3 regions of the Janthinobacterium sp. SUN211 genome follow, and region 3 is predicted to be linked to each of the others. Evidence: predicted binding sites of a transcription regulator. Region 3 holds the regulator's gene; each other region holds the start of a gene.
What was found. The regulator FNR, encoded in region 3, switches genes on or off when oxygen is low (the NO sensors DNR and NnrR bind a similar motif). The targets are predictions, from matches to a motif close to TTGATNNNNATCAA.
Positions count from the first base shown of each region.

Region 1: the regulator FNR is predicted to act here: its motif matches at 8,433-8,446, upstream of O3301_RS14485 (PAS domain-containing methyl-accepting chemotaxis protein).
Region 2: the regulator FNR is predicted to act here: its motif matches at 4,672-4,685, upstream of cqsA (alpha-hydroxyketone-type quorum-sensing autoinducer synthase).

Region 1 covers NZ_JAPWIC010000003.1:705,029-715,537, forward strand. The annotation lists gene O3301_RS14455 (DUF6701 domain-containing protein) at 1-1,717, shown strand, start outside; gene O3301_RS14460 (dienelactone hydrolase family protein) at 1,805-2,503, shown strand; gene O3301_RS14465 (SRPBCC family protein) at 2,636-3,052, shown strand; gene O3301_RS14470 (M28 family peptidase) at 3,092-4,708, opposite strand; gene O3301_RS14475 (alpha/beta fold hydrolase) at 4,844-5,689, shown strand; gene O3301_RS14480 (DEAD/DEAH box helicase) at 5,962-8,118, shown strand; gene O3301_RS14485 (PAS domain-containing methyl-accepting chemotaxis protein) at 8,556-10,211, shown strand; gene bamE (outer membrane protein assembly factor BamE) at 10,247-10,509, opposite strand, start outside.
Region 2 covers NZ_JAPWIC010000002.1:358,328-368,836, forward strand. The annotation lists gene O3301_RS07285 (ABC transporter permease) at 1-2,291, shown strand, start outside; gene O3301_RS07290 (response regulator) at 2,288-3,295, opposite strand; gene O3301_RS07295 (HAMP domain-containing sensor histidine kinase) at 3,299-4,597, opposite strand; gene cqsA (alpha-hydroxyketone-type quorum-sensing autoinducer synthase) at 4,750-5,997, shown strand; gene O3301_RS07305 (MarR family winged helix-turn-helix transcriptional regulator) at 6,003-6,452, opposite strand; gene O3301_RS07310 (GIY-YIG nuclease family protein) at 6,510-6,857, opposite strand; gene O3301_RS07315 (MFS transporter) at 6,861-8,138, opposite strand; gene O3301_RS07320 (group II truncated hemoglobin) at 8,271-8,666, shown strand; gene rmuC (DNA recombination protein RmuC) at 8,672-10,057, shown strand; gene O3301_RS07330 (MHFG family PEP-CTERM protein) at 10,070-10,509, opposite strand, start outside.
Region 3 covers NZ_JAPWIC010000003.1:59,884-70,392, reverse strand. The annotation lists gene modB (molybdate ABC transporter permease subunit) at 1-192, shown strand, start outside; gene O3301_RS11560 (sulfate/molybdate ABC transporter ATP-binding protein) at 201-905, shown strand; gene O3301_RS11555 (TOBE domain-containing protein) at 946-1,713, shown strand; gene O3301_RS11550 (response regulator) at 1,715-4,789, opposite strand; gene fnr (fumarate/nitrate reduction transcriptional regulator Fnr) at 5,039-5,797, shown strand; gene O3301_RS11540 (FixH family protein) at 5,801-6,325, opposite strand; gene ccoG (cytochrome c oxidase accessory protein CcoG) at 6,381-7,763, opposite strand; gene ccoP (cytochrome-c oxidase, cbb3-type subunit III) at 7,766-8,686, opposite strand; gene O3301_RS11525 (cbb3-type cytochrome c oxidase subunit 3) at 8,679-8,882, opposite strand; gene ccoO (cytochrome-c oxidase, cbb3-type subunit II) at 8,884-9,498, opposite strand; gene ccoN (cytochrome-c oxidase, cbb3-type subunit I) at 9,514-10,509, opposite strand, start outside.

The DNA.
Region 1 (10,509 bases), 650 kb from region 3:
CAGCGGCTTCCAGGTAAGCGGCGTTCCGCGCTACGCGGAGGACGTGGCCGTACTGGAAATCAGCGCCTTGCAGACCTCGTCCGGCAACAGGGACGTGTGCGTGCCCATGTTCGCCAGCCAGACCAAGCAATTGAACCTGACTTGCGGGTACAGCAATCCGGACAAGGGAACATTGCCTGCGCGCATCTTTGACAGCGTCCAAAATAGCTATGTCGCCCTGGCTGGCAGCGACCAGAGCAGCTGCGCCGTGGCGAGCACCAAGGTGAATGTGACGTTTGGCGCCGACGGCGTGGCCAAGCCGAACATGCTGTATGCCGATGCGGGAGCGCTGATCCTGACGGCTGCCTACAAGCCGGACAGCGGCAGCGACAAAGGTTTGGACATGAAAGGCAACGGCACGGTCGTCGTGGCGCCGAAGAAATTTCTGTTCACGACGCTGGCGCCGATTCAGCGCGCGGGCCTGGCGGCAGCGCCCCTCGTGGCGGGGACGACCATCACGTTATCGGCCGTCAACGCGCTCGATGCCGTGACGAAGAATTTCGGCAACGAAAGCGGTGTCGCCGTGCAAACAGTCGTGCTCGACCGTAATCTGCTGGCGCCGCTCTACACAGGCGTAGTCAATCCGCAGGTCAGCGGCGATCTCGATTTCGTGACGAAAGGGGGCATCATCGCGGCGCCGCCGCTGGTCTGGCCCGAAGTGGGCAAGATCAATTTCACGGCCGCTCTGCAAAACGGTTATCTGGGCAGCAGCCTGACGTCGCCGGGGACGAGCGACCCCGTGCTCTTTTATCCGCACCACTTTGTGACGGAACTGGTCGTCAAGCAAGTGGACCTCCCGGGGGGGACGAAGACGGAGTTTCCTTTCCCGTGCAGCGCGCCGCTCGTGTGCGCCGGCAACCGCGCCGTGTATTCGCGCCAGCCCTTCGACCTGACCATCCGCGCCCAGACGGCCGCCGGCAACGAGACGAAGAACTTCGACGCCAGGAATGCCGACATCAATAAAACGCAGGTGCCGCTGGCCCCGTATGACGCGGCCACGGGGAACAACAAATATCCGCCCACGGCGCCATCGGGCAGCACGCTGACGGATGGGGCAACAGTACCTGCGGCCGTGACGGGCGTACCCGTCACCAGTTTTACCAATGGCGTTGCCACGCGCGCCATCGCCTACAGCTTCCCCGCCGCCTATGCCGTGCCCAAGGAGCCGACAGCGCTGGCATCGCCGACGGGGCTGCTGCTGCGCGCGACGTATGCCTATCCGGCGGCTGGCAATGTGAGCTCGGCGCCGGCCGATGGCAAGGAAGCGCAGCTGACCGTGTTCACGGGCCGCCTGATGGTGCCGCATGACTACGGTTCCGAGCGCTATCCCGTGCGCCTGGCCGTGCAGGCGCAGTACTGGGACGGCAAGACCTGGGTCACCAGTCTGCTGGACAGCATCAGCGCCTTCGGCAGCGCGCAGGTGGTGTTTGCCAATTGCAAGAAAACACTGGCGTGCAAGGACTTTGCATTTCCCGCTGGCACGACTATTACTTATACGTTCGACAAGGGCATCTTGCCGTCGAATAGACGCTTGATTGTGGCGGCGCCCGGCGCCGGCAAGACCGGCAGCGTCGATGTGTCCGTGCCCGGCATCGCGTACTTGCCCAGCACCGTGGGCACCGTCGTCTTTGGCGTCTTCAAGTCGGGCCCGGTGATTTACCTGCGCGAGATGTATTGAGCCAGGACAAAGGGTGGGCGCAGAAAGAGGGAAAAACCAGTAACATGCCTGGCTGTGGCATTCCCCCAACCTCAGACTGGAGTTTCTATGAGCACAACATCGCAGTGGATCGATATCGCCGGCCCGGACGGCAGCTTCCAGGCTTACCTGGCCGTGCCGCACGTGGGCAAGGGCCCCGCCATCATCCTGTTGCAGGAAATTTTCGGCGTCAACGAGCACATCCGCGCCGTGGCCGACCAGTACGCGGCCGATGGCTATGTGGTGCTGGTGCCCGACCTGTTCTGGCGCGCCGGTGCGCACATCGAACTGGGCTATGACGCGGACGGCTGGAAGCGCGCCGTCGAACTCATGCAGGCTACCGATAACGAACATGCCTTGAGCGATATCAAGGCCACCATCGCCGTCCTGCGCGCGCGTCCGGAAGTGACGGGCAAGCTGGCGTCCGTCGGCTACTGCTTCGGCGGCCGCTTGTCGTTCCAGACGGCCGCGGCTGGCCTGGTCGACGCGGCCATCGCCTATTACGGCGGCGGCATCCAGAACAAGCTGGACCTGGCCGACCGCATCCAGGTGCCGCTGCTCATGCATTTCGGCGGCCAGGACAGCCACATTCCGCCGGAAGCCGTGCAAAAGATCGCCGAACGCTTCGAAGACCGGCAAGACGTGGAAATCCACATCTACCCGGGCGCCGAGCACGGTTTCAACTGCACCCACCGCGACAGCTACCAGCAGCGCGCCGCCGCCCACGCGCACGGCAATTCCTTGATTTTCCTGGCGGAAAACCTGTAAGGCTGTCTCGCCAGGCCGGCCAGTCGTTATTCTCGAGCTCAATACGCGCCCAGCAACAAAGCCGCATGGGCGCTAAAATAGCGGCTGTGCCGGGCAACGCCCGGCAAACCTGGATGAGGAACCGAATTAAAGATGGCCCAAGTAATTGTTTCTGTAACATTGGCGGCAAGCGCCGAACGCGTGTGGGATTTTATCGGCGGCTTCCAGTCGCTGGCTGAATGGTCGAGCTCGATCAAGACCAGCCTGTCCGAACACGGCGGCCGCGTGCGCCGCCTGAAAACCACGGACGGCGCCATCATCGCCGAACGCCTGCAAAGCTACAGCGAGGCGGACAAGAGCTACAGCTACACCATCGTTTCGGGGCCGATCCCCGTCAAGAACTACCGCTCCACCCTGCGCGTCACGGGCGAGCCGGGCGGCGCTTCCTGCGTGGCGGAATGGGCCAGCGAGTTCGACGCGGCCGAAGGCGTGGAAGAAGTCATGATCGGCGCCTTCCAGCACCTGTATGAAACGGCCTTCGTCGATTTAAAACGCATCATGGCGATTTGAATGAAAAACACCGGCACAGGCCGGTGTTTTTCATGGCGCCTAGCGTTTGACCTTGCCAAACGCTTCGCCCTTGTTCCATGTAGGCAAATTCTTGTCGTTTGCCACTTCATAGCCGAGGTTCAGGGTGAATTGTGCCTGCTGCACCATGCCCGATAAATCCCACGACGGGTGGTATTCATCCGTTACCTGGTGGTAATCCTTCTTGAACGCCACCAGGCGCTCGCCGGACGCTTTCGGCTCCTTGACGAAGTCGAACGAGCCGTCGCCGGAAAACACGGCCGAGCCCACGTTGAAGGCGGGCACGCCAGCCTTGGCGAAGGCAAAATGGTCGGCCCGGTAAAACGCGCCGGACAGGTCGGGAATGGTGGGCGCCAGGCGCAGGCCCATGCGCTTGGCCACCTTGGCGGCGCTCGCGTACAGGCTGCTGCGCTCGGCGCCGGCCACGCCGATGTCGTGCGTCTTGCCGACGAAGTTCATGCTGTCGAGGTTCAGGTCGGCGGCCGTTTTCGCCAGCGGCCACAGGGGCTTGCGCGTGTAGGCCGTGCTGCCCAGCATGCCCGTTTCCTCGCCGGCCGGCCACAGGAAGATCTGCGTGCGCCGTGCAGGTTGTTTTACCGCAACTTGTGCCATGGCCAGCAGGGCCGCCGCGCCCGAGGCATTGTCGATGGCGCCGTTGTAGATGTGGTCGCTTTGCCCTGAGCGGGCGCTGCCTTCGTCATCCTTGCCCAGGTGGTCCCAGTGGGCCGAGTAAATCACGGCTTCGTCCTTGAGTTTCGGATCCGTGCCCGGCACGATGCCGGCCACGTTGAATTGCTCGATGCTGCGGATCTGGCTGTTCAAGACCACCTTGACCGTCGCGTTCAAGGCCACGGGACGGAACTCGCGCGTTTCCGCCTGCGCGCGCAAGGCATCGAGGTCCTGTCCGCCCGCCTGGAACAGGGCGCGCGCCATGTCTTCCTGCAGCCAGCCTTCCATCGCATTGCCCGCGCCGGCCAGGTTGAAGCGTTCATGGCCGAAACCGTTGGCCGGCACCGACCACGGATACGACGCGGACGCCGTCGTGTGGATCAGCAGCACGCCGGCCGCGCCCTGGCGCAGCGCTTCCTCGTACTTGTAGACCCAGCGGCCGTACCAGGTCAGCGACTTGCCGGCAAAGCGGTTCGGCTCGGCAACGGTCGGCTGCGGGTCGTTGACCATCAGGATGACCATTTTTCCTTTTAAATCAGCACCCTTGAAGTCGTCCCACTGCTCTTCGGGCGCGCGGATGCCGTAGCCGGCGAACACGACGGGCGCGTCGAACGCCACTTTCTGCTGGCCATTCGCCGCGCCAAAGACGATGTCCTGGCCGAAGGCGGGGGACAAGGTCTTGCCGCCCGCGCTGAAGGTCACTGTGCTCGATGGCAATGCCTTGCTGCCGACGATGGTCAGCGCCTGGCGATACGTGCCGTCCGGCAAGGGCTGCAAGCCGGCCACGGCCGCCTGCGTTTCCAGGTAGCGCACGGCCAGGTCGCCGCCGCGCTGGCCCGTGCCGCGTCCTTCCAGCAAGTCGTCGGCCAGGAAGGACAGGTGGGCGCGCAGGGGCGCCTCGGCAACGAGCGGTTGGGCGAGGGTAGCCGTGCTGAACAGGCTGGCGGCGAGGACGAAGGGAAAACGCATGACAACTCCAAAAGTGAATACGGGAAAGCAAAGCAGCGGTAATCTTACTCTACCGCAATGCTCTGGCGTAGCGCGCGGCGCGCGCCAGCCGATTGGGGCCACAATGGCTGCTGGTCCACCGACAAGGAGCGTTCCATGACTCGCCCTGACTTGCAATCGAGCAATACCCTGCGTACCGCCGACGGCACCTTGATCTACTACAAGGACTGGGGCAGCGGCCCGCCCGTCGTCTTCAGCCACGGCTGGCCCCTGTCGTCCGACGCCTGGGAAGACCAGATGTTCTATCTGGCCTCGCACGGCTACCGCGTCATCGCGCACGACCGGCGCGGCCACGGCCGTTCCAGCCAGCCGTTCGGCGGCAACGACATGGATACCTATGCCGACGACCTGGCCGCCCTGATCGCCGCGCTGGACTTGACGGGCGCCACCCTCGTCGGCCATTCGACGGGCGGCGGCGAAGTGGCGCGCTACATCGGCCGCCACGGCACGCAGCGCCTGGCCGGCGCCGTGCTCGTGGGCGCCGTGCCGCCGCTGATGCTGCAGACGGCCGACAATCCGCTGGGCTTGCCGCTGTCCGCGTTCGACGCCATCCGCGCGGGCGTGCAGGCCGACCGCAGCCAGTTTTTCCGCGACTTGAGCGAGCCCTTCTATGGCTACAACCGGCCCGGCGCGAAGCCGTCGCAGGGCGTGCGCGACAGTTTCTGGCGGCAAGGCATGCAGGCGGGCATGCCGGCCGCCTACCTGTGCGTCAAGCAGTTTTCGGAAACGGATTTCACGGGCGACCTGGCCAGATTCGACGTGCCGACCCTGGTGATCCATGGCGACGACGACCAGATCGTGCCGATCGCCGCCTCGGCGCGCCGTACTGCCGAACTCATCATCGGTAGCAAATTGCTCGTGTATGCGGGCGCGCCGCACGGCCTGGCGACGACGCACAAGGATAGGCTGAACGAGGACTTGCTGGAGTTCTTGCGCACCTGAAGCGGGGGCGGGCGCCGTGACGGCGCGGCGCCCGCCGGAGCTGTTGCCACGCAGAACAGGCGCAGCCGGCATATTGTTGTGTATCGTTTAATGTTGGCAAAATCACGCGCCAAATGCGTGCGGATCGCCGATTTTTCTGGCTTTTTTACGTAGATATGGCGCAAAAAACGGCGTTCTGCGGCATGCAGCCACCCGGTAAGGTCCAGTAAAGAGTAAACTAGCAGATACACTCTTTCGCATTGGGCGATTCGAGCGAACTTGTGAGTGATTTCATGTCTGATACACCAATTTCCTTATTTTCCGACCTTAACCTGAGCGAGCCGCTGATTCGCGCGCTCAAGGATGTCGGTTACGAAACACCGTCGCCTATCCAGGCGGCGACGATTCCATTATTGCTCGCGAACCGCGACGTGCTGGGCCAGGCGCAAACAGGCACGGGTAAGACCGCCGCCTTCGCCTTGCCGATCCTGTCGCGCATCGATCTGAAACAAAGCTCACCCCAAGCCCTGGTCCTGGCACCAACGCGCGAACTGGCCATCCAGGTCGCCGAAGCGTTCCAGGTGTATGCCGCCCACATCCCCGGCTTCCACGTGCTGCCGATCTACGGCGGCCAAAGCTACGGCCCGCAACTGTCGGCCTTGCGCCGCGGCGTGCACGTCGTCGTCGGCACGCCTGGCCGCGTCATCGATCACCTGGACAAGGGTTCGCTCGACCTGTCCAAGCTGAAAACCCTGGTGCTCGACGAAGCCGATGAAATGCTGCGCATGGGCTTTATCGACGACGTCGAACGCATCTTGCAAGAAACGCCGGAAGGCCATCAAACGGCCCTGTTCTCGGCCACCATGCCTTCCGTCATCAAGCGCATCGCCACCACCTACCTGGTGAACCCGGCCGAAGTGACGGTCGCCGCCAAGACGGGCACGGCCGACAACATCCGCCAGCGCTACTGGCTGGTGTCGGGCATGCACAAGCTCGACGCGCTGACCCGCATCCTGGAAGCGGAAGCGTTTGACGGCATGATCATCTTTGCCCGCACCAAGCTGGGCACGGAAGAACTGGCCGGCAAGCTGCAAGCCCGCGGCTTCTCGGCTGCCGCCATCAATGGCGACATCCAGCAAGCCCAGCGCGAGCGCACGATCCAGCAGTTGAAAGACGGCAAGATCGACATTTTGGTCGCCACCGACGTGGCCGCCCGCGGCCTGGACGTCGAGCGCATCAGCCACGTCGTCAACTACGACGTGCCGCACGATCCGGAAAGCTACACCCACCGCATCGGCCGCACGGGCCGCGCCGGCCGCAGCGGCGAAGCGATCCTGTTCATCACCCCGCGTGAAAAGAACTTGCTCAAAGCCATCGAACGCTCGACCCGCCAGCCGATCGGCATGCTGGAACTGCCGACCATCCAGGCCGTCAACGACGTGCGTATCGCCAAGTTCAAGGAACAGATCAGCGAAACCCTGGCCCTGGGCGAACTGGAGCAGTTCCAGTCGCTGATCGAAGATTTCGAACGTGAACAGAACATTCCCGCCATCGAAATCGCCGCCGCCCTGGCGAAGATGGCGCGTGGCAATGTGCCTTTGTTGCTGGACAAGAACAAGGCGCGCGAGCAAGCCACGTGGCAAGACGACCGTCCTGCGCGCCAAGACCGCTTTGATCGCCCTGAACGCAATGACCGTTTCGAACGCAATGACCGCTTCGACCGCAACGAGCGCAGCGAGCGTCCGGCCTTCCCGAAAAAGGAACGCATCCAGCGTCCGGCCGACGCCGGCATGCAAACCTTCCGCATTGAGGTAGGTCATCAGCATGGCGTGAAGCCGGGCAATATCGTGGGCGCCATCGCCAACGAAGCGGGCATCGATTCGAAAAACATCGGCCGCATCGAAATCTATGACGACTACAGCGTCCTGGACTTGCCAGACAGCATGCCGAAAGAATTGCTGGATCAGCTGAAAACCGTGTGGGTGGCGGGCCAACAGCTGCGCATCAGCCGCGACGGCGACGCACCGGACCTGGCGCCACCAGCCGCGCCGCGCAAGCCGTTCGCCGCCAAGTCCGCGCCAGCGTTCAAGGATGCACCGGCGGACGCGGGCGAAGTTGCCCCGCGCGCGCCGAAGAAGGAACGTCCACGCCCGGGCGTGACGGCCTACCGCATCGAAGTGGGCCGTGAGCACGCCGTAACGCCAAGCAATATCGTCGGCGCCATCGCCAACGAAGCGAACCTGGAAGCCAAGCATATCGGCCGCATCGATATCTTTGACAACTACAGCGTGCTGGACTTGCCAGAAGGCATGCCGCCGGAAATCCTCGACCACCTGAAATCGGTCGTCGTTTCTGGCCAGAAACTGCGCATCAGCCTGGACGATGGAACGACGGAGCGCAAGCCTGCGCCGCCGCGTCCGAAGTCGCCGCCACGTAAAACGTACAAGTAAGCCATCCCCACGGGCGCTCCGGCGCCTGTGTCGCGGATTGGAGACACATCCCCCACTGGCGCATTCGCGCCAGTTTTTATTTTCCCTCAAGAAATAAACATGATTGCCGCGTTATGGTTGGCGGCAGGTATTGCCATCTGCCGGCAATGGCCACGGCTCCTTTGCATATTTTTATCGGTGCAAACGCCATATTTATTGCCTGCTGCATCGATACATAATTTTTTATTAATTATTGTATATGCACGCAATTTAAATTTTGCATTTCAATAAAATCAATCAAGTTGAATCAAAGTAAATCCTAAAACATAAATGAATTGACTTTTATTAAATTGTTTGACTGGCGTCACTGTCGCCGAGGCGATATATCATGGGTGCTTGATGTGGTATATTGTTTTTATGTTTTTGTTATGCTAGTTGAAAAAAATAGAGGAGCGACGATGCGGGTCAATACGCCTATCACGCAAAATGAATACGTATTAAATGAAGGCATGACGATTGTTTCCACCACGGATTTACAGGGAAACATCAATTACGCCAATCAGTATTTCATTGAAGTCAGCGGTTTTTCAGAAATGGAACTGCTGGGTGCGCCACAGAATATCCTGCGCCATCCCGATATGCCGGCCGAAGCGTTTGCCGACCTGTGGGACACCATCAAGACGGGCATGCCCTGGACCGGCATGGTCAAGAACCGCTGCAAGAATGGCGATTTCTATTGGGTCTTCGCCAATATCACGCCCGTCATCGAAAGCGGCCGCCCGATCGGCTATATGTCCGTGCGCACCAAGCCCACGCGCGAGCAGATCAACGAAGCGGCAGCCCTGTATAAAAGTTTCAAGGATGGCAATTCCGCCAACCTGGCGATCCGCAATGGCCGCGTCGTGCGCCAGGGCTGGGCCGCCAAGCTGAGCGAATGGCGCAAGCTGAGTCTGTCGCAAGACCTGGCCCTGCATTGCATCGTCTTCGGCGTGGTGCTGGCCATCCTCGGCTGCGCCGTGTGGAATATCGACGGCGACACGAGCACGGCCACGCGCAGCTGGCTCAGCGGTGCCGCCGCCGCAGCCGTGGCGCTGATGCTGTATTTCTGGGCCCATCTGCACAATTCCCTCGTCGCCCCGCTGGGCGACGCCATCACGGTAGCGCGCAAGATGGCCGGCGGCGACTTGACGGGCGTCATCGACAAGGTGCGCGACGATGACATGGGTCAATTGATGGCGGCCTTGCGCCAGACCAACATCAACTTGCACAGCATCATCGGCGACGTGCGCGCCAACTTCGAGGATATCCGCATCACCACGGCAGAAATTGCCACGGGCAATATGGACTTGTCCAGCCGCACGGAATCGCAGGCGTCCAGCCTCGAGCAGACGGCGGCCAGCATGGAAGAACTGACGTCGACCGTGCAAAACAGCGCCGACCATGTGGCCACGGCCAACGACCTGGCGGCGCAAGCGTCCACCGTGGCGGCCAAGGGCGGCACCATCGTCAGCGAAGTGGTCACCACGATGGATGAGATCAGCTCGTCGTCGCGCAAGATTCTCGACATTATCGGCTTGATCGACGGCATCGCCTTCCAGACGAATATCCTGGCCTTGAACGCGGCCGTGGAAGCGGCTCGCGCGGGCGAGCACGGCCGCGGCTTCGCCGTCGTGGCCGGCGAAGTGCGCAGTCTGGCGCAGCGTTCGGCAACGGCCGCGAAAGAAGTGAAAAACCTGATCGACCATTCGATCGCCACCGTGAACGCGGGCAGCGTACTGACCAGCAATGCGGGTGCCACCATGGCGGAAGTGATCGCCTCGGTAGCCCGCGTGACGGAAGTGATGGACGAGATTTCCTCGACCACGCGCGAGCAGAACCAGGGCATCGGGCAAGTCAACCAGGCCGTCATCCACATGGATGGCATCACGCAGCAGAATGCGGCGCTGGTGGAGCAGGCGGCCGCGGCCGCCACCAACCTGGCGCAGCGCACCGACAGCGTGGCCCAGTCGATCGGCATCTTCAAGCTGAAGGCATCGCCCAAGCGCAAGGTTGCCGGCGTGGGCCGCAGCGTGGGCGCGGGCGTCGCGTCGCGGGCCTTGCTGAAGGCACGATAAGCATGCCACTCCCGCCAGCGCCATGCTGGCGGGAATCACTTCCGTACCCGGTACACCTCGCCGCTGCGCACCTGCTTCACCACCCCATCCCCGCCAAACAGAATCACATATTCCCCCTGCGCGCCCAAGGCCGCCGGATAGGTGTACATCCACACTTCCTTGCCGCTGTCGAAACGGATGGACGTGCTGTCGCCCAGCGCGGCGCGCACCTGTTCGCGCGTGCTGCTGCCCACTTGCACCGTCTGTTCCAGGGTGGCGTAGGGCACATTCTTGCTTGCTTGCAAGGCGCGCGTGCCGG
Region 2 (10,509 bases), on a different contig from region 3:
TGGCCGATACGGTGACGTTTCCCAGCATGGCGCAGGCGGGCGAGGGCGAGCAGTCGCTGTCGCAGCTGGCGTCCATCAAGGCCGTCTCGCCCGGCTACCCGCAGCGGGGCAAGCTGAAAATCACCACCCAGGTTAGCGAGGCGCAGGATGCCGTCGGCCGGCCAACGGACCAGGTGCCGGCGCCCGGCACCCTGTGGGTCGATGCGGCCATCCTGTCCAGCCTGAACGCCAAGCTCGGCGACACGCTGACCCTGGGCGACAAGGCGTTTACCGTCACGCAACTGATCGCCAGCGAGCCGGACCGCGGCGCCTCCTTCCTCAACTTCGCTCCCCGCGTGATGCTGCCCTTGAGCGATCTGGCCGCCACGGCGCTGGTGCAGAACGGCTCGCGCGTGTCGTACCGCTTGCTGTTGTCGGCGCCGCCCGCCAAGGCGGGCGAGCTTGCGCAATATCAAGCCTGGCTGGAAAGCCAGATCAAGACGCAAGCGATCAAAGGCGTGCGCATCGAATCGCTGGAATCGGGCAGCCCGCAGATGCAATCGACGCTGGATCGCGCCGACCGCTTCCTGTCCCTCGTCGGTTTGCTGTCGGCCATGCTGGCGGCCGTCGCCGTGGCCATGGCGGCGCGCCGCTTCATGCTGCGCCACCTGGACGCCTGCGCCATGCTGCGCTGCCTGGGGCTGACGCAAAACCAGGTCACTGCCATGTACGTGATCGAATTCTTATTGGTGGGACTGGCCGGCAGCGTCGTCGGCGTGATGGTGGGCTTCGGCGGCCACCTGGTGCTGCTGGAGCTGCTGGGCAAGCTGGTGCAGAGCGACTTGCCGCCCGTATCCATGCTGCCCGCCCTGCAAGGCGTGGCCACCGGCATGCTGTTGCTGCTGGGTTTTGCCTTGCCGCCGATTTTGCAGTTGCGCAATGTCCCCCATAACCGCGTGATCCGTCGCGAGCAGGAGCCGCCGCAGGCGCTGGCCCTGGCCACCTACGGCCTGGGCATCGCCGCCTTCGTCGTGCTGCTCCTGTGGCAAGCGGGCGACGTGAAACTGGCCCTGCTGACGGCGGCCGGCTTCCTGGGCGGCTTCGCCCTGTTCGGCCTGGCCGGCTGGCTGGGCATCCGCTCGCTGAAAACCCTGCGCGGCGCCTTCAATCACCAGGGCTGGCGTTTCGCCGTCACGTCCCTGCAGCGCCGCCCGGGTGCCACTGTCATCCAGGTGGTGTCCCTGGCCTTGGGCCTGATGGCCTTGCTGCTGCTGACGGTGGTGCGCGGCGACTTGATGGTGGCCTGGCGCAACGCCACGCCGCCGGACGCGCCGAACCGCTTCATGATCAATATCCTGCCGGAACAGAAAGACCCGATCGCCGCGCGCCTGGCCCAGGCCGGCGTGGCCAATGCGCCCTTGTATCCGATGATACGGGGGCGCCTGGTGGCCGTGAACGGCAACGCCATCACGGAAACCACGTATGAGGACGACCGCGCCAAGGGCCTGGCCGACCGCGAATTCAACCTGTCGACGATGGCCACCATGCAGGAAGAAAACAAGCTGGTGGCCGGCAAGTGGTTCGGCAATGCGCCGGGCGCGCCAGCCGAGGCGTCGGTGGAAGAAGGCATCGCCAAGACCCTGAAGCTGAAGCTGGGCGACAAGCTGCGCTTCGACATCGCCGGCCAGCCCGTGGAAGCGGCCATTACCAGTTTGCGCAAGCTGGAATGGGGCTCGATGCGCGTCAATTTCTTTGTCATCATCAACCCGGCCGCCATGGCGGACACGCCGCAGACGTGGATCACGGCGTTCCATCTGCCGCCCGCGCAGGCCGACCTGGGCAATGCCTTGCTGCGCGACTACCCGAATCTGACGGTGGTCGACGTGGGCGGCGTGCTCAAGCAAATCCAGGGCGTGCTGGACCAGGTGGTGACGGCCGTCGAATTCCTGTTTGCCTTTACCTTGGCCTCTGGCTTGCTGGTGCTGTATGCGGCCTTGATGGGTTCGCAGGACGAGCGCACGCGCGAAGCGGGCCTGCTGCGCGCGCTGGGCGCAACGCGGCGCCAGCTGGCGCAGGCGCAGCTGATCGAGTTTTCCCTCGTCGGCGCGCTGGCCGGCCTGTTGGCGGCCTCGGGCGCGGCGGCCATGGGCTGGGCGCTGGCCACGTACCAGTTCAAGTTCGCCTGGAGCTTCGCGCCCGGCGTGTGGGCCTTTGGCTTGCTGGCCGGCGCCCTGTGCGCGATCGCCGGCGGCTGGCTGGGCTTGCGCAATGTGCTGAAACATCCGCCGCTGCAAACCTTGCGGGAAAGCTAGGCTCCCACGCTGTCGTCCGCCTGCGCGCGTAAAAATTGCGAGTAGGACATGACTGGCTGCCCCAGCTGGTGCGGCGGCACGTCGAACAGGGCCCAGAAGTAGGTTTCGCGCCCCAGGCAGATGGTCGGTGCGGCGCAATAGCGGAACCAGTTTTCGCCGATGTGCGCCGCATACATGCCGTCGCTGTCGGCATCGGAAAAGTACGGGATCACGCGCATTTCCAGCAAGGCCAGCAGCAGGGACTCGGGCGCGTCGCTGTCGCGCGCCATTTCGTACTGCGTGTGCAGGCTGCGTTCCGTCTCGATGATCATCAGGCGGGCCTGGCCGTCGCGCGTGAAAAACAGGATGCCGCAGGGATTCGGGAAAATATAGAACTCGACAAAGCCATGGCGCCGGCACAGCTCCTGCACGACGGCGGCCATGGCTTCGTCTTGCAGGAAACTATAGTCGTGCAGCAATAGCAAGTCGCGCACGGTGTCCGACTGCTGCAGGAAGAATTCGCGTTGCAGGGAAACGATTTCCTGTTCCAGGATATCGAGCGCATCGTCGTCGCTCTTCTTGATGTAGCGGTCGATCAAGCCCCGGTTGAAGGCCGTCACGGCCACTTTTTCATCGGCCGCGCCCGTAAATAAAATCTTCTTGCACGGCAAGTCACGCACGGCCTGGCAGAATTCCAGGCCATTCATCTGCGGCATCGAATAATCGACCACCAGCACGGAAGGCACGGCAAAGCGCTGCGCCTGGCCGCTGATGCGCCAGATGCGTTCGAGGTCGAGCGCCACGTTGCGCTGGTCGCGCGGCAGGTTTTGCGTATCGAAATTGACGTGCAGCGGCGTCTCGCCCGGCTGCGTGCTGTGGCGCAGCCAGTGCAGCGCGCTGCTGGTGTCATGAAAGGTCAGACGCGCCAGCGCGGGATCGAGCTGGAACGCCAGGCTTTTCAGGAAGGAATCGCTGTCATCGATCAATACGGTCAGGGTCGGATGGGAGTAGACGGGCAGTTGCATGCATCACCTTGCGGGGGAAGAGGGTTGTAAGCGGGCAGGCAGGGGCTGGGGAAATTCCAGGATGAAAATCGCATACGCATGCTCGCGCGACACGCAGCGGATGCGCGCCTGCCAGGCCGTGATGATCTGCCGGCACAGGGCCAGGCCGATGCCGCTGCCGTTATGCACGGGATACGAATAAAAACGCTCGAAGATCAGCGGCAGGCGGTTCTTCGCGATGCCGCAGCCCGTGTCGATGAACAGCAGCCTGGGCACGGGGCGGGCGCCGTCGATGATGATGCGCACGCGGCCCTTGCCGGCCCGCTGGATGGCTTTCAGCGCGTTCCTCAGCAGGTTCAGCAGGATCACCACGCACAGTTCGTCCTGGCCGGCGAACTGGAAGTCGGCGCGCACGTCCACCTTGACGCGGCTGCGCTGGCTGTTGCCGGTGAATGGGTAGCGCTTCAGCACGGAATTCACCATCGCCAGCATCGACAGCGCCTGGCTGGGCTGCAGGTTGCGGTTCACGGCGCTGGCGCTCATCAGGAACAAATCGATCATGTGCTGCATGTGGCGCACTTCGAACTGGATGCGCGACAGGGCTTCCTGCAGCGGCGGCAAGTCGTGCGCCTGGCCGGCCAGCTGCGGCAGCAGCCGGCGCATGCCCCGCACATTGGCTTCCACGCTGGTCAGCGGCGTGCGCAGCTCGTGTGCCACGGAACCGAGCCCGGCGGACAGGCCGGCCAGCCGTTCCAGTTCCAGCACCTTGCTGCCCACTTTCACCACGGACAGTGCGGCTATGGTGAACCAGTGCACGGGCAGTTGCTGCAGCACTTCACGCTGCAGCAGGAAGTCGCCTTCTCCCTGCAGGATGACGGCGAGGCAGGCGGTGCTGGTGCCGATCAGGTAGGCGCGGCAAGCCAGCTTCGTCTCGAAATGAAACAGCACGACGAGGCCGATCAGCAGCGATTCGCTCCAGATGGACGACGCGTGGTTCATCAGAAACATGAAGGTAAAGAAGAAGGGCAGGATGTAGCTGAGCGCGAACAGCAGGTAGCGCGACAGCCAGCGGGCCGAGAAGTGGCGCGCAAACAGGCCGACCGCGCAGATGCCCACGCCCGTCAGGCGCAAGGTCAGGTTTTCATAGGCTTGCGGAAAAAAGTAATTCCACAGCAGGTAGTACAGCGGCATCGCCACCGTGCCCACGGCGGCCAGCATGGCGACCCTGCCGGCCAGGTTTTCATGGGGCATGCGTTCATGCAGCAGCGAATGGAGCAGGCGCCTGCGCCAGTGTGTCCATCGTCCTTGCAATTGCTGCGTCATGACTCTGCCTTGATTCTCTTCAGAACATTATCATCGCGTAAATTTTCCTGGTTGAACGGTTATCTCATCGGACATTGATATACGTCAATGGATGGGTTCGCGAGACGGTCAAGGCTTTAAGCCGCAGCAAACCTTTCCCTAGGAGAAAACTCATGACCATCGCTACCAGCTTGCATGCCCCATCCTTCGTCCGCGCCGAACACTGCTTGCCAGACTACATCGTGCGGCGCATGGATGCGCACCACGTCACGCGCATCGAAAAGCTGCTGGGCGGCCAGCATCCCCATGCCTGGCAACCGACACCCGCCCATGCCATTTTCCTGGCCGGCAATGACTACCTGTCCATCGCCGCCGAGCCGGCGCTGGTGGCGGCCCAGGTGGCGTCCCTGCAGGCGCATGCGGGCGGCATGCTGATGTCGGCCGTGTACTTGCAGGAAGGCAGCGAACAGCACCGGCTGGAAAGCCGGCTGGCCCGCTTCATGGGCAGCGAGGACGGCATCCTGGCGCAGTCCGGCATGGCGGCCAACGTCGGGCTGATCCAGTGCATCGCCAGCCCCGGCATTCCCGTCTACCTCGACATGCAGGCCCACGCCTCGCTGTGGGAAGGCGTGCTGTCGGCGCAGGCCCAGGCCGTGCCCTTCCTGCACAACGACATGACGCACTTGCGGCGGCAGGTGGAAAAGCATGGCCGCGGCGTGGTCGTCGTCGACGCCCTGTACAGCACCAACGGCAGCCTGGCGCCGCTGCTGGAATTGCTCGACATCGCCGAGCGCAGCGACTGCGTGGTGGTGGTCGACGAGTCGCACTCGCTGGGCACGCATGGCCCGCAGGGGGCGGGCCTGGTGGAGGCGTGGGGACTGGGCCACCGCGTGCATTTCCGCACGGCGTCGCTGGCCAAGGCCTTCGCGGGCCGGGCCGGTTTCATCAGCTGTTCCAGCCGCTTCAAGGGCTATTTTTTGTCCGAATCACGCCCCGCCATCTTCAGTTCCTGTTTGCTGGCGCATGAGCTGGCGTGGCTGGGCGCGGCGCTCGATTTCATCATGGCTGCCGACGAGCGGCGCGCCACCCTGCAACGCCATACGCTGCAGGTGCGCGCAGGCTTGCGCGAACTGGGCTACAACGTCAGCGATGGCACGGAGCAGATCGTGGCGCTGGAGGCGGGCGGCGAACCGGCCACCCTGGTCCTGCGCCAGGCGCTGGAGCGGCAAGGCATTTACGGCGCCATGTTTTGCGCCCCGGCAACGGCGAAGAACCGCGCCCTCGTGCGCCTGACCCTCAATGCGGGGCTCGACGGGGCGGCCATCGAGCGGGTGTTGGCGGGCTGCGCCGCCATCCGCGCCGAAGCGGGCGTGGAACACTGGCCATCGACGCGGCGCCTGCGCAGGCTGGCGCTCGTGTAGGGGCTTCAGCCGGCCAGCCGGCCCAGGAGGGCGGAAAGCGCTCCCAGCTGTTCTGCCGGCGCATCCTGCAGCAATTCGCGCCCCACCGCCTGCGCGGTGGCGCTCGCATGTCCCAGCAATTCCTGGCCGGCGGCAGTCAGCACGGCATAGCCGACGCGGGCGTCGCGTGCATCGGCCTGGCGCGCCACCAGGCCGATCTTTTCCAGTGGCATCAAGGAACGCGTGACGCCCGAGGCCGTCAACGCCAGGCGCTCGGCCAGGTCGATGCGGCGCAGGCGCGCACCGGGCGCGCGCTGCAGCTGGTACAGCAATTGATAGTCGCTGAAGCTCAGGCCATGCAAATTGCCCAGGGCGCTGTCGAAGCGGCGCACGATGAGCGCCTGGGCGCGCGCCAGGCGCAGGCAAAAGTCCAGCGCGCCATCGGCGTCCGGCGACGGGAGAGTGTGATCGTTCATGGCGTCCATTTTATCCATTGCGAAATGCTTGAGTACGCAAGTGTAAAGCAATGCCGCTCAATACAGCGGCTGGCCTTGCTCCAGCCACTGTGCGCGGTGCAGTTCCAGCAGGGCGCCCAGTTCGGCGTCCGCATCGAAGGCGGGGTCGTCGGGCAGCTTGAGCGTATCGATGACGGCGCAGGAAAAGGCCGCCGCGCCGTCGCGCCGCCAGTCCGCCTGCAGCAGGGCGTTGCGGTGCTTGCCCAGGTTCAGCTCGAAGCGGTGGCGGTTCAGCATGCCGGGCGCGTTGCGGCTGCTGTCGAGCAAGGTGCGCCCGCTGGGCAAGTGCCGCAAGGCGATGATGCCCAGCGGCGGCGGCTGTTGCCGGTAGTGCGCTTTCAATGTTGCCTGTCGTGTCTTGTCCATGTTTTACTTCTCCGATATCGTTTGGGTAATCGTTTCCGGTCCGGCGATGCGCGGGATGGCGGTAAATAATGCGGCCGCCACGGCGGCCGCCAGCAGCAGGGCGCCGCCGCCGCAGAACAGCTCGCCAACGCTCAGGTGGCGCAGCAGCGCGCCCGTGGCTGCCGCCGACAGCGGCGCCAGTCCCAGGAAGATGCCCATGAACAGGGCCATCGCCCGGCCCAGCATGGCGGGCGCCACGCGCCGCTGTATCCACGTAAAGATGGCCACCTGCAAGTAGCCGCCCAGCAACCCTGTCACGGCCAGCAGGGCCGCGCCTTGCCAGGCCGAGCTGATTTGTCCCAGCGCCATCAGCAGCAGGCCGACGACCGCGTCGACGAGCAGCAGGGTGGCGCCGAAGTGGCGGCGCAGCCAGGCGCCGCCCAGGCTGGACGCCAGCATGCCGGCCAGGGTGCCGGCGCCATGCGCGCCCATCAGCAAACCCAGCGCGGAGGCGCCCTGCAGGCGCTCGCTGGCCAGCACGGGCAAGGCCACTTGCAGCGGCCCCATGACGAAGAACGCCACCACCGCCCAGTACGCATAGCAGCTGCGCAAGGGAAGGTCGCGCCACACCATGGCCAGGCCCGCCGCCATGTCGCGCCACATGCCCTGCGCCGCCGCCGCGGCCAGTGGCCGCAGGCTCACTTGCCGCAAGGTCCAGGCAGAGAACAGGAACGTCAGCGCATCGATGGCAAAGGCGGCGGCCAGCGCCGCCATGGAGGTGTGCTGCGCGCCATCGTGGGCGCCGAGCACGAGCGCCGCCAGCAGGGGGCCGGCCAGCAGGGACAGCTGGCGCGCGCCCATCTGCAAGCCATTGGCGTTCTGCAGCGATTGCGGCGGCACGGCTTGCGGCAGGATGGCCGTGCCGGCGGGAATGCCGAAGGCGGCCGCGATACCCAGCGCCAGCGCGGCCGCATACGCGAGCGCCAGGCTGGCCTGGTCCAGCAGCAGCAACCCCGCCAGCGCCAGCAGGATGGCGGCGTTCGCGTATTTGCTCAGCAGCATCACGCGCCGGGGCGAATAGCGGTCGGCGATGGTGCCGCCCAGCAAAATCAGCACGGCGCGCGGGGCGCCCATCAGGGCCACGGCGATACCCAGGCTGAGGCTATCGCCCGTCAGGCTCAGCACCAGCCAGGGCAGGGCCAGCATGCTGAACTGGTCGCCCAGCATGGAGACGAGGCCGCCGCCCAGCAGCCAGCGGAAGTTGGTATTGCGTAGCAAAGGAGGTTCTGCGGTGGTGGGCATGGTTGACCTGTCCGTGTTTAAAGATTGCATGGTAGTTGATAAAAGCTTGAGTAGTCAAGTATATTGCTTTTTATGCCGGCAGCGGAAGCTGGCGCCGCATGGGCCGCCGGCGCTTGCGCTATCATGGCGGCCATGACTGATACCACTGCCCCCACCCTCTACGAGACCATCGGCGGCGCCCCCGTGCTGCGTGAAATGGTCGATCGTTTTTATGACTTGATGGAACTCGAAGCCGAGTTCGCCGGCATCCGCGTCATGCATCCGCCTTCGACGGACGGTTCGCGCGACAAGCTGTATTTCTTCCTGACGGGATGGATGGGCGGGCCGGACTTGTATATCGAGAAATTCGGCCACCCGCGCCTGCGCGCGCGTCACTTGCCCTACGCCATCGGCACCAGCGAGCGCGACCAGTGGCTGCGCGCCATGGCCTGGGCCATGGAAGACACGGGCATCGAAGAGTCCTTGCGCGTGCGCCTGATGGAATCGTTCTATCAGACGGCCGACTGGATGCGCAACAAACCTGACTGACACCCATGAGCCCAATCGAGTTTTACAGCCTGCTGGGCGCCGCCATCGTCGCCATCGTCCTGTTGCTATTGATCTTGCTGCGCCCGCGCGGCGCGGCCGGCGATGGCGCTACCACCCTGGCCCTGGTGCAGCAGCACCAGCAGCAAAGCCTGGAGCGCATCGACCGGGTCGAGCGCGAAGTGCGGCTGCAGCTGCAGGCGTCGGCACAGGCGACGCGGCAAGACCTGGCCACCAGCCTGGCGCAATTCCAGGCGGCGACCCTGCAGCAGCTCGACAGCCTGCGCACGCAGATGCAGGCGCAGGGAAAAGTCGGGCGCGAGGAACAGGCGCAAAGCCTGGCGCGCTTTGCCGACAGCACCAACCAGACCCTGGCGCAGCTGACGGAGTCGAATGCGCAGCGCATGCTGGAAGTGCGCGCCACCCTGGAAAGCAAGATCCGCGATTTGCAGGCCGACAATGGCGCGCGCCTGGAAGAGATGCGCAAGACGGTCGACGAGAAATTGCACGCGACGCTGGAGACGCGCTTGACTGCCTCGTTCCAGCAAGTGTCGGAGCGGCTGGAAAAAGTCCACCAGGGCCTCGGTGAAATGCAGCAGCTGGCGCTGGGCGTGGGCGACCTGAAGCGGGTGCTCACCAACGTCAAGACGCGGGGAACGTGGGGTGAAGTGCAGCTGGAAATGCTGCTGGAGCAGGTACTCACTGTCGACCAGTACGCGAAGAACGTGGAAACCTTGCCGGGCAGCGGCGCGCGCGTGGAATTCGCCCTGAAACTGCCGGGCCTGTCCGATGGCGGGCCGCCCGTGTGGATGCCGATCGATGCGAAGTTCCCCAAGGAACAGTACGAACGCCTGGTCGAAGCGGCCGAGCGGGCCGATGCGGACGGCGTGGCCCTGGCCGGACGCGAGCTGGAACGGGCCGTGCGGGGAGAAGCGAAAACCATCGCGGACAAATACCTGGCGCCGCCGCTGACCACCGACTTTGCCATCCTCTTCCTGCCCACGGAAGGCTTGTATGCGGAAGTGTTGCGCCGCCCGGGCCTGGCCGATGAATTGCAGCGCGTGCACCGGGTCAGCATCGCGGGGCCATCCACGTTGACGGCCTTGCTCAACAGCCTGCAAATGGGTTTCCGCACCCTGGCGCTGGAAAAGCGCTCGTCGGAAGTGTGGCAAGTGCTGGGCGCCGTGAAGACGGAATTCGGCAAGTTTGGCGACGTGCTGTCGCAGACCCGGCTGACCCTGGAAAAGGCGGCGAAGAATATCGAAAGCGCGGAAGTGCGCAGCCGGCAAATGGCGCGCAAATTGAAATCCGTGGAAGCCTTGCCGGGCGAGGCGGCTGCCTTGCTGCTGGGTAAGGCGGACGCGGGGCTGTCCGCCGAAGCGGACGGCGAATAGCACCGCCGCCGTTCAGGCCGCCGCCGCAGGCCGGCGGCGCAGCGTGGTGCAGACGGTCAGCGCGAGTCCTGCCAGCAGCATGGCCCACGTTTGCGGTTCCGGCACGGCGGGCAGGACGGACAGGCCGGTGGGCGGCAGCGAAGGCAGCATGACGGTGGGGTTGAATGGCTCGACGATGATGCTGCTGCCGCGCGGTGGCTGGCCACCGCCTATGCCCGACGGCAACATCGTGTCGCGGCTGCCGCGCACGAAATCGAAGCCCGGCAGGGGCAGGCCGGCCACCACGGCCGGCGGCGCCGCGCCTGTGAGCGAACCGCCATGCGCGGCGACGGGATGCTCGATGACGGGCACGCCCGTTGCCGCCGGCGCGGCCGCTGCCGGCGTTGCACCGCCCGGCGCGGCGCCAACCGGGGCCGCGCCAGCGCCGCGCGGCCCGGCCGCCGCCTGCGTGA
Region 3 (10,509 bases):
TTCGGTGCCACCCTGATGGTGGCCGGCAGCATCCCCGGCAAGACGCAGACCCTGTCGGTGGCCGTGTTTGAAGCCGTGCAGGCGGGCCAGGATGAGGTGGCCAATACGCTGGTGCTGATTATCTCCCTGGTCTGCATCGTGGTGCTGCTGTCGGCGGGCCGCCTGGCGCCCGGACGCATCGCGCACAAATGACGCAGATGATGACGCCTATGCAACTCGACCTCGACCTCCGCGCCACCTTGCGCTCCGGCAAACGCCGCTTCGACCTGCAGGTGCAATGCACCTCCAGCAGCCAGCGCATCGCCATGTATGGCCCGTCCGGCGCCGGCAAGAGCATGACCCTGAAAGCCATTGCCGGCCTCTTCACGCCTGAGGCGGGCCATATCCGCCTGAACGGGCGCACCCTGTTCGATTCCGCCGCCGGCATCAATTTGCCGCCGCAGCAGCGCAATGTCGCCTATCTGTTCCAGGATTACGCGCTGTTCCCGCACCTGACGGTGCGCCAGAACGTGGGCTTTGGCCTGCGCCGCGGCTGGTTCAATCCGCGCGCGCGCGAAAAATTGCAGAAGGTCGAGCATTGGCTCGACGCCTTCCACCTGCAGGAACTGGCGCACCAGTTTCCCGACGAGTTGTCCGGTGGCCAGCGCCAAAGGGTGGCGCTGGCGAGGGCACTCGTGGCCGAACCGGCCGCGCTGCTGCTCGACGAGCCGTTTGCCGCCCTCGATCCGGCCCTGCGTGTCAAAATGCGCCTGGAGTTGAGCCAGTGGCAGCAGCGCCTGGACGTGCCCATGATCCTGATCACACATGATCCGGAAGATGCGCGCATTCTGGGTGAACATGTGCTTTACTTGCGTGACGGACAAATTGACAGCATGGAAGAGACATTGGGTGAACGCATTGGATAAATCAGCGGCAGCGGAAATCGGCCTGCAAGGCTCGGTATGGATGACGGTGGGCGGAGAAAACCTGGGCGGCGCCGGCCGGGTGGAATTGCTGGGCGCCATCGCCGAGTGCGGCTCCATCACGCAGGCGGCCAAGCTTGTGAAGATGAGCTACAAGGCGGCCTGGGACGCCATCGACGCCATGAACAACCTGGCCGGCGAACCGCTGGTCGAGCGCTTGACGGGCGGCAAGGGCGGCGGCGGCACGCGGCTGACGCCAAGGGGGCGCCAGCTGGTCGACAATTTCCGTATCATCGAGCGCGAGCATGCCCGCTACCTGCGCCAGCTGGGCAGCCAGGCGGAAGGCATCGCCGACGATCTTTTACTCATACGGAGAATGGCCATGAAAACCACGGCACGCAATCAATTCCTGGGCAAGGTGACCGAACTGAAACAGGGCGCCGTCAACGATGAAGTCACCCTGGAATTGCCCGGTGGCCAGCACATCGTGGCCATCGTCACGCAGGGCAGCAGCGCGAGCCTGGGCCTGGTGCCGGGTGCGGAAGCGTTTGCGCTGATCAAGGCGTCGTCCATCATCCTCGTGACGGACAGCCAGGGCGCGCGCTTTTCCGCGCGCAACCAGCTGGCCGGGGTCGTGACGCGCGTGCAGACGGGCGCCGTCAATACGGAAGTGGTGCTGGACTTGCCGCGCGGCGGCACGATTGCCGCCATCATCACCAACCAGAGCAGCACCGACCTGGGCATCGAGCTTGGCAGCAACGTGACGGCCATCTTCAAGGCGTCCAGCGTGATTCTGGGCGTGCCCGCCTGATTTAATCCTGCAGGCGCGACAACCAATCCGCCGCCGCCGCCAGCGCCTGTTCCAGTTCCTGCGCCGTGTGCGCCAGCAGCGCCGGCACCTCGTCCAGGCGGCCCGCATCGATGGCTTCCTCGGTGGCGAACGCGGCGCGGATCAGGCGTTTCGTGCCCAGGGTGCCGACGGAGCCGCGCACGCTGTGCAGGATGCGTGCCACGTCGCTGTGGCGGCCCGCCTGCAACGCCGTTTCGGCCTCGTGCACGGGCGTCATGCCCTTGTTCAGCGCGTCTTCCACCATGCGCCGCAGCACGCCGCGCCCCTTCGCATCGCGTCCCATCACGCGCATCAGCGGCGCCATGGAAAACACTTCCTCATCGGCGACGTGTGCGGGCTCGGCCGTCTGCACTTGCGGGCGCTTGGGCAGGTGGCGCAGGATGACTTCCATCATTTCTTCCACCACCACGGGCTTGGCGATGAAATCGCTGATGCCGGCCGTCATGCAGCGCTCGCGCTCGGACGCCAGCACGCCCGCCGTCATGGCGATCACGGGCAGGTGCAAGCGCAGTTCCGTGCGGATGATGTGGGTGGCGCTGAAACCGTCCATGACGGGCATCTGCATGTCCATCAGCACGATGTCGTAGCGCAGCGCTTCCGTGCGCAGCCGTTCCACGGCTTGCAAGCCGTCGCCCACCACGTCCAGGGTGGCACCCATGTGTTCGAGGATGCCGCGCGCCACGGCCTGGTTCAGGTGGTTGTCTTCCACCAGCAGGAAGTGCACGCCGGCCAGTTCCGTGCCCAGCGGCTGGTGCAGCATGCGTTGCTCGCCGCCGTCGTCCTTGGCGATCAGCGCCTGGTGCAGGGCGTCGAACAGGCTCGAGCCCGTGATCGGCTTCATCAGCACGACGTCGGCCTCGGCCGCGCTGGAGATTTCTTCCAGGTGGTTGCGGGCGAAGGCGTTGACCATCACCACGATGGGCTGGCGCTGGCCGCTGGCCGCCTGGCGGATGGCCTTGGCCGTGGCCAGGCCATCCATGACGGGCATGTGCCAGTCGGCCAGCACCACGTCGTACGGTTGCTGCTGCGCCAGGCGTTCGCGGTACAGCTCGATGGCGGCAAAGCCGGAGTCCACTTCGTCGGCCAGCCAGCCCCATGCCTCGATCAGCTTGACGATCAGTTCGCGCGTGGTGCGGTTGTCGTCGGCCACCAGCAGGCGCAGCTGGCCCAGCGCCGGCGTGCGCCGCGTTTCGGCCGGCTGCGCCAGCATTTCGAAGGGCACGCTGAACCAGAAGCGGCTGCCCTTGCCTTCGCTGCTGGCGACGGCGATGTCGCCGCCCATCATGTGGATCAGCTGCTTGCTGATGGCCAGGCCCAGGCCCGTGCCGCCGAAGCGCCGCGTGATGCTCTGGTCGCCCTGGGAAAACGCGGCAAACAGCTGCTGTTGCTGCAGTTCCGTCATGCCGATGCCCGTGTCGCGCACTTCGAAGCGCAGCCAGGCGCGGCCGCTCTCGCTCTCGGCCAGGCTGACGGCCACCACCACTTCGCCGCTTTCCGTGAACTTGATGGCGTTGCCGGCCAGGTTGACGAGGATTTGCTGCAGGCGCTGGGCGTCGCCCACGAGGCGCCGCGGCACGTCGGGCTCGACGGCGATGGCCAGTTCCAGCTCCTTTTCGCCCGCATTCATCGTCATCGTCGTGGCCAGGGTATTCATGACTTCGTCGAGGTCGAATTCGACGGGCGACAACTCCATGCGCCGCGCCTCGATCTTCGAATAGTCGAGCACGTCATTGAGGATGCCCAGCAGCGACTGGCCCGCCACTCTGACCATGGTCAGATACTTGCGCTGTTCCGTGTCGAGCCTGGTATTGCCCAGCAAATACACCATGCCCAGCACGGCATTGAGGGGCGTGCGGATTTCATGGCTCATGTTGGCCACGAAATCGCTCTTCGCGCGGTTGGCCGCCTCGGCCCGGTCGCGTTCCTGTTCCAGCTCCGCCGCGCGCGATTCGAGTTCCTGCTGCAGGCGGTCGCGTTCGCTCATCAGGCCGTTGAACGCTTCCGTCAGTTCGCCGATCTCGTCGCGCTGCTGCACCGGCACGGGCGTGAAGCGGCTGCCGCTGGTGCGCAGGGCTTGCAGGGTGTCGCGCAGGCGCACCAGCGGCGACAGCAGGCGCACGGTGACCCAGCCCAGCACGAAGGCGGCCAGCAGCGAGGCGAGGATGCTCCACAGCACCAATCGGTACAGCACGCCATCGAACGGTTCGAAGGCATCCTCGACGGGGAGCGAGGCGGCCAGCAGCCAGTTCACGGATTTCAGGCGCTTGAAGCTGTTGACGGCCGTGATGCCGCGGCTGTTGGTGCTGACCATGCTGCCTTCGCCATCTTCCTTCAGCAGCTGGGTCGTCGTCAGGTTGGCGTTCGGCTTGCGCGGTTGCAGCAAGCGGCTGGTATCGGGGTGCAGCACGTAGCGCGGCACGGCGCCGCGCGTGAGAATGAAGTAATAGCCGTTCTTGCCGATCTTTTCCGAGCGCAGGCGGCCCAGCAGGTTGTCCTTGTACAGGCGCAGCACGCCGATCACCACGCCGGCCACCTGGCCATCGGCGGCCAGCACGGGCGCCACCATCTGCACGATGGGCATGCCGCTCGACTTGCCCAGCATCGGTTCGGTGATCATGGGCTGGCGCGTGCGCAGGACGGTCTGGAAATACTCGCGCTCGGCGACGTTGATGCCGGCACGCCCCGCTACCTCCGGCATGTCGGCCACGACGGCGCCATGCGCGTCGAGCACCAGCACGTCATCGAACAGCACCAGCATCGAGCGGCGCGAATAGTATTCGCGCAATTGGGCGGGCCGGGCGATCAATTCCGGCGGCTGCTGTCGGGCCGTCAGGGTGACGATCTGCAGCAGCATGCCCAGCTTGTCGTCGAGCTCGGCAGCGGTGCGGGTGATCAGGGACGATTGCTGGCTCAGCAGTACTCGGGTGAAGTCGTCGCGCATGTGCTGCACCTGGATCATGGTGACCAGCGCGATCATGGCGATCGAGGTCAGGCTGGTGGCCAGCGCGACTTTTGCTTTAATGCCGAGAGGCTTCATGATTTCCTTTTCAGTACCGGGCGGCACAGGCGGCAGATAATGCTGTCAGGAATTTTCCTATCAATGCCCCAGCTTGGCAAGCGCCGCCGCGCAAATTGCCCGCCCCGTACGGGCTTTTGACGATGTTGCCATATAATTAAAGGCTGGACGTCGTTTATTCGCCGAATTTACGGTGAAATTGGTATACGGCAACCCTGTATGCGGCTGTATGCAGTAAACTTGTTGTTGCATTTTCTAAAAGGTACCGACATGACTGAAGCGCTACTCACTCCAACCTTGCCCACCGTGAACGTGGAGGCGTTGCGTGCGCGATGCTCGACCTGCAGCATGCATCAATTGTGCCTGCCGATGGGCCTCGATGTGGGCGACATGGACAGGCTGGACCAGATCATAGGCCGCCGCCGCAAGATTGTGCGCGGCGCCTCGCTGTTCCGCATCGGCGACTCGTTCCAGAACCTGTATGCGATCCGCCTGGGGCATTTCAAGACGTACCAGATCAATCCGGGCGGCGAAGAGCAGGTGACGGGCTTCCAGATGGCGGGCGAACTGCTGGGCATGGACGCCATCAGCGCCGACCGCCACCACTGTAATGCGGTGGCGCTGGAAGACAGCGAAGTGTGTGAAATCCCGTTTTCCAGCCTGGAACAATTGCTGGGCAATATGCCGACCCTGCTGCGCCATTTCCACCGCATGATGAGCCAGGAAATCACGCGCGAGCAAAGCGTCATGCTGTTGCTGGGCAATATGCAGGCGACGCAGCGCTTTGCCGCCTTCATCGTCAACCTGGCGTCGCGCTATGAAGCGCGCGGCTATTCGGGCAGCAATTTCCAGCTGCGCATGTCGCGCGAGGAAATCGGCAACTACCTGGGCCTGACCATCGAGAGCGTCAGCCGCCTGCTGTCGAAGTTCAAGAAGGAAGGCTGGCTGCGTGTCTCCAACCGGGAAATTGAAATCCTGCAGCCGGCGAAACTGAAGGCGATTACGGCCGGCACGGACGTCTGCAAATAAGACTTACAGTTCCTCGTCCGCATGCAGCGCGATGCTGCGCTGCAGCGGCCAGGTCCAGATGCCGGACAGGCGCCACTCGCGTTTGTCGTTTTCCACCAGCACTTGCCAGCGGCTGCGCTCGAGCATCGGCAGCGCCACGGAAAAATTGCCGGCCGCATCGGGCTGTACCAGCACCTTGATATCCTTTTCCGGCAGGGTCGCATGCGCTAGGTGCAGCTGCAAAGGCGCCTGATAGGCCTTGCCGAAGCTGTGCACGGAACCGGTCAGGCGCGCTTGCGCCACGTCATACGACAGGCGCGTATCCATCGCCAGGTCGCTGGCGATCGTGTCGCGCTTCAAATCCTGGTTGATCGCCTTGCCCTGCTTGTAATAATCGCCCACCACCAGCGCATCGGGCTGCGTAAACGCGATATAGCCCATGAAGCTGCCGACGACCACGGACAGGCCGGGGCCGATCATCAGCAGCCATGGCCAGCGATGCTTGTACCACGGTGCAACGGGTGCTTGCAGTTTCAGACTGTCGGACATGGTATTTCTCCTGTGTAAACGGCCAATCCCCATGCGGGGACTGGCCTTCCTGCTATTACCGCGGCACGATGAATACCGCGCTTTCACGCACATGCAGCGATGGGTCGTCCAGCGATTGCAATTCGATCGCAATCTTGTTCGAGCCCTTCTCTCCCACGCCGTGCGGCACGCGCAGGCGGATCGGCCAACCCAGCGTTTCCGTCGGCTGCAAGGTCACTTCTTCGCGCGTCAGCAAGGTCAGGCCCGGCAAGCCGGAAGCGCTGATTTTGAAATGCTGGCTTTGCTCCGATGTGTTCATGATCTGCAGGCGGTAGACGTTTTCGATCATGCCGTCTTCCACTTCGCGTCCCATGGAACCGCGGTCGCGGATCACGTCCATTTTCAGGGGCGTGCGCAGGGCCAGCGAAGTACACACGGCGATGATGATCAGGGCCAGGATGGAAGTGTAGATCAAGACGCGCGGGCGCATGGCGCGCTGGCGTATCTGCTTCGAATTGAAGTTGTTTTCCATCGCATGGTCGGTACTGTAGCGTACCAGTCCCCGTGGCCGGTCGACCTTGTCCATCACGCTGTTGCAGGCATCGACGCAAGCGGCGCAACCGATGCATTCATACTGCAGGCCGTTACGGATATCGATGCCGGTCGGACACACCTGCACGCACAGGGTACAGTCGATGCAATCGCCCAGCTTGTCGTTGTTGCCGGCCTTCTTGCTCATGGCGCCACGTGGTTCGCCGCGCTTGGCATCGTAGGTGATGATCAGGGTGTCCTGGTCGAACATGGCGCTCTGGAAGCGCGCGTAGGGGCACATGTATTTGCACACCTGCTCGCGCAGCCAGCCCGCGTTGCCGTAGGTTGCCAGACTGTAGAACAATACCCAGAACCATTCCCAGGGACCGAAGTTCAGCGTGGTCACCGACTGCGCCAGTTCCTTGATCGGCGTGAAGTAGCCGACAAAGGTAAAGCCCGTCCACAGGGCGATGGCGCCCCATACCAGGTGCTTGGCCGTCTTCTTGAACGCCTTGCGCACGGAGGGGCCCTGCTTGTCGAGGGCCATGCGCGCGCTGCGCGTGCCCTCGATGCGGCGTTCGACCCACAGGAAAATTTCCGTGTATACCGTTTGCGGGCAAGAGAACCCGCACCACACCCGCCCGGCAATGGCCGTGACGAGGAACAACAAATACGCACAGATGATCAGCAGGGCCGCCAGATAGATGAAATCCTGGGGCCACAGCACGACGCCGAAAATGTAGAACTTGCGCGTGGTCAAATCGAACAGCAGGGCTTGCCTGCCATTCCAGGTCAACCACGGCAAGCCGTAGAACGCGAGCTGGGTAAGCCATACGCATACCCATCGCCAGGTAGCGTAGCGTCCTTTGGCCTCGCGAGGGTAGATTTGCTCGCGGGCCGCATACATCTTGATGACTTGAGGTTCCATTTTTACTTTGCGGGTGCCTGCGGATTCGACAGGCTCCAGACATACGCCGACAGCACGTGTACCTTGGATTCGCCGAGGAAATCGCTGAAGGCCGGCATGGTGTTGCTGCGTCCCTTGCGTACGGTTTCCATGATGGTGTCGGCGCTGCCGCCGTACAGCCAGGTCTTGTCCGTCAGGTTTGGCGCGCCGAGCATCTGGTTACCCTTGGCATCGGCGCCATGACAGGCCATGCAGGCGCCGAACTTGGCCTTGCCCAGCACGGACTTGACGGGATCCGAGGTCGAGCCGGACAGGCTCAGCACATAATGGGCCACGTTCTCGACATCCTTTTCGGAGCCCAGGGCAGCGCCCATCGGTGGCATTTGCCCATTGCGGCCGTGCATGATGGTGGTCTTGATGATGTCGGGTTCGCCGCCATACAGCCAGTCCTTGTCCGTCAGGTTGGGGAAGCCCTTGTTGCCGCGCGCATCCGAACCGTGGCATTGCGCGCAGTAGGTCAGGAACAGGCGCTGGCCGATGGCTTGCGCCTGCGGATCGGCGGCCACCGTCTTCAAGTCCTGGCTCAGGTACTTGTTGAACAGGGGACCGTAGTCGGCTTCCGCCTTCTTCAGCTCTTCCTCGTACTGGCCCGTCGATTTCCAGCCCAGGCTGCCGGCATAGTTGCCCAGGCCCGGATACAGGAACAGGTAGGCCAGCGAGAAGACGATGGTGATGTAGAACAACCACATCCACCAGCGCGGCATCGGCGTATTGAGTTCCTTCAAGTCCTCGTCCCAGACGTGGCCCGTGGTGCCGTCGGCAGGGGCGCCCTCGACCACTTTGATTTTCGACTGCGAGTACAGCAGCACGCCGCAGCCGATGATGCCCAGCAGGGACAGCACGATGATGTAGATATTCCAGAAGCCATTGGTAAAGTCAGCCATGGTTATGCTCCTTCGCCAGGGTCATTTCGGCTTCGGCCGGATAGTCGAGCGCGTCGTCGGCGAACGGCAGGCGGGCTGCCGCGTCGAAGTCGCTGTTGCTGCGGCTGAACGTCCACCACAGGATGCCCACGAACGTCGTAAAGGAAACCACCGTCATGACGCTGCTGGCGCTGTCAAACAGGTTTTCGATTGCCATGCTAATTCCTTGTTTTGATTAATGTACCGAGGCCTTGCAGATAGGCGACCAGGGCGTCTTCTTCCGTCTTGTCCTGCAGCTGCGCGGGGCCGGCGGCGATCTCTTCATCGCTGTACGGCTGGCCCAGGCGTTTCAGGGCGCGCATCTTCGGCATGATGTCGTCAGGCACCAGCTTGGTCTTCGCCAGCCAGGGGTAGGACGGCATGTTCGACTCGGGCACCACGTCGCGCGGGTTGTTCAAGTGCGTGCGGTGCCATTCGTCGCTGTAGCGCGCGCCCACGCGGGCCAGGTCGGGTCCCGTGCGCTTGGAACCCCACTGGAATGGACGGTCGTAGACGAATTCGCCGGCAACCGAATAGTGGCCATAGCGTTCCGTTTCCGCGCGTAGCGGACGCACCATCTGCGAGTGGCAGTTGTAGCAGCCTTCGCGCACGTAAATGTCGCGGCCCGCCAGGCGCAGCGGCGAGTACGGTTTCAGGCCGGCGACGGGCTCCGTCGTGCTCTTCTGGAAGAACAGGGGAACGATCTCGACGGCGCCGCCGATGCTGATCACCACCGTGACCAGGGCGATCAGCAGCCAGGGGTTTCTTTCAATCCATGCATGTGAAAATTTCATTTGCTTTCGCTCCTATCAGGCGTGCGCCGCGTTCAGTTCCGGAATGCGGGCGACGGGGAGTTTGCTGCCGCGCAGAGTCATCCAGGTGTTGTAGCCCATGATGCACATACCCGACAGGTACAGCAGGCCACCGGCCACGCGCACCACGTAGTACGGATACGTCGCTTTCACGCTCTCGACAAAGGTGTAGGTCAGGGTGCCGTCCGGATTGACCGCGCGCCACATCAGGCCCTGCATCACGCCGGCGATCCACATTGCCGCGATGTACAGCACGATGCCGATGGTGGCCACCCAGAAGTGCACGTCGACCAGGCGCGTGCTGTGCATCTGCGTGCGGCCCGCCAGGCGCGGCAGCAGGTAGTAGATCGAACCCATGGTGATGAAGCCCACCCAGCCCAGGGCGCCCGCATGCACGTGGGCAACGGTCCAGTCGGTGTAGTGCGACAGCGAGTTGATGGTCTTGATCGACATCATCGGACCTTCGAAGGTGGCGATGCCGTAGAACGACAGCGAAACGATCATGAATTTCAGGATCGGATCGGTACGCAGCTTGTGCCAGGCGCCCGACAGGGTCATGATGCCGTTGATCATGCCGCCCCAGCTTGGTGCCAGGAGGACCAGCGAGAAGACCATGCCGATCGATTGCGTCCAGTCAGGCAATGCCGTGTAGTGCAGGTGATGCGGGCCCGCCCACATGTAGGTGAAGATCAGCGCCCAGAAGTGGACGATCGACAAACGGTACGAGTACACGGGGCGCTCGGCCTGTTTCGGGATGAAGTAGTACACCATGCCCAGGTAGCCGGCGGTCAGGATGAAACCCACCGCGTTATGGCCGTACCACCACTGGATCATGGCGTCCTGCACGCCCGCATACGCGGAATACGACTTGGTGAACGAGGCTGGCATGACGGCGCCATTGACCACGTGCAGAATCGTCACGGCCAGGATGTAGGCGCCGAAGAACCAGTTGGCCACGTAGATGTGCTTGACCTTGCGCTTGATCAAGGTGCC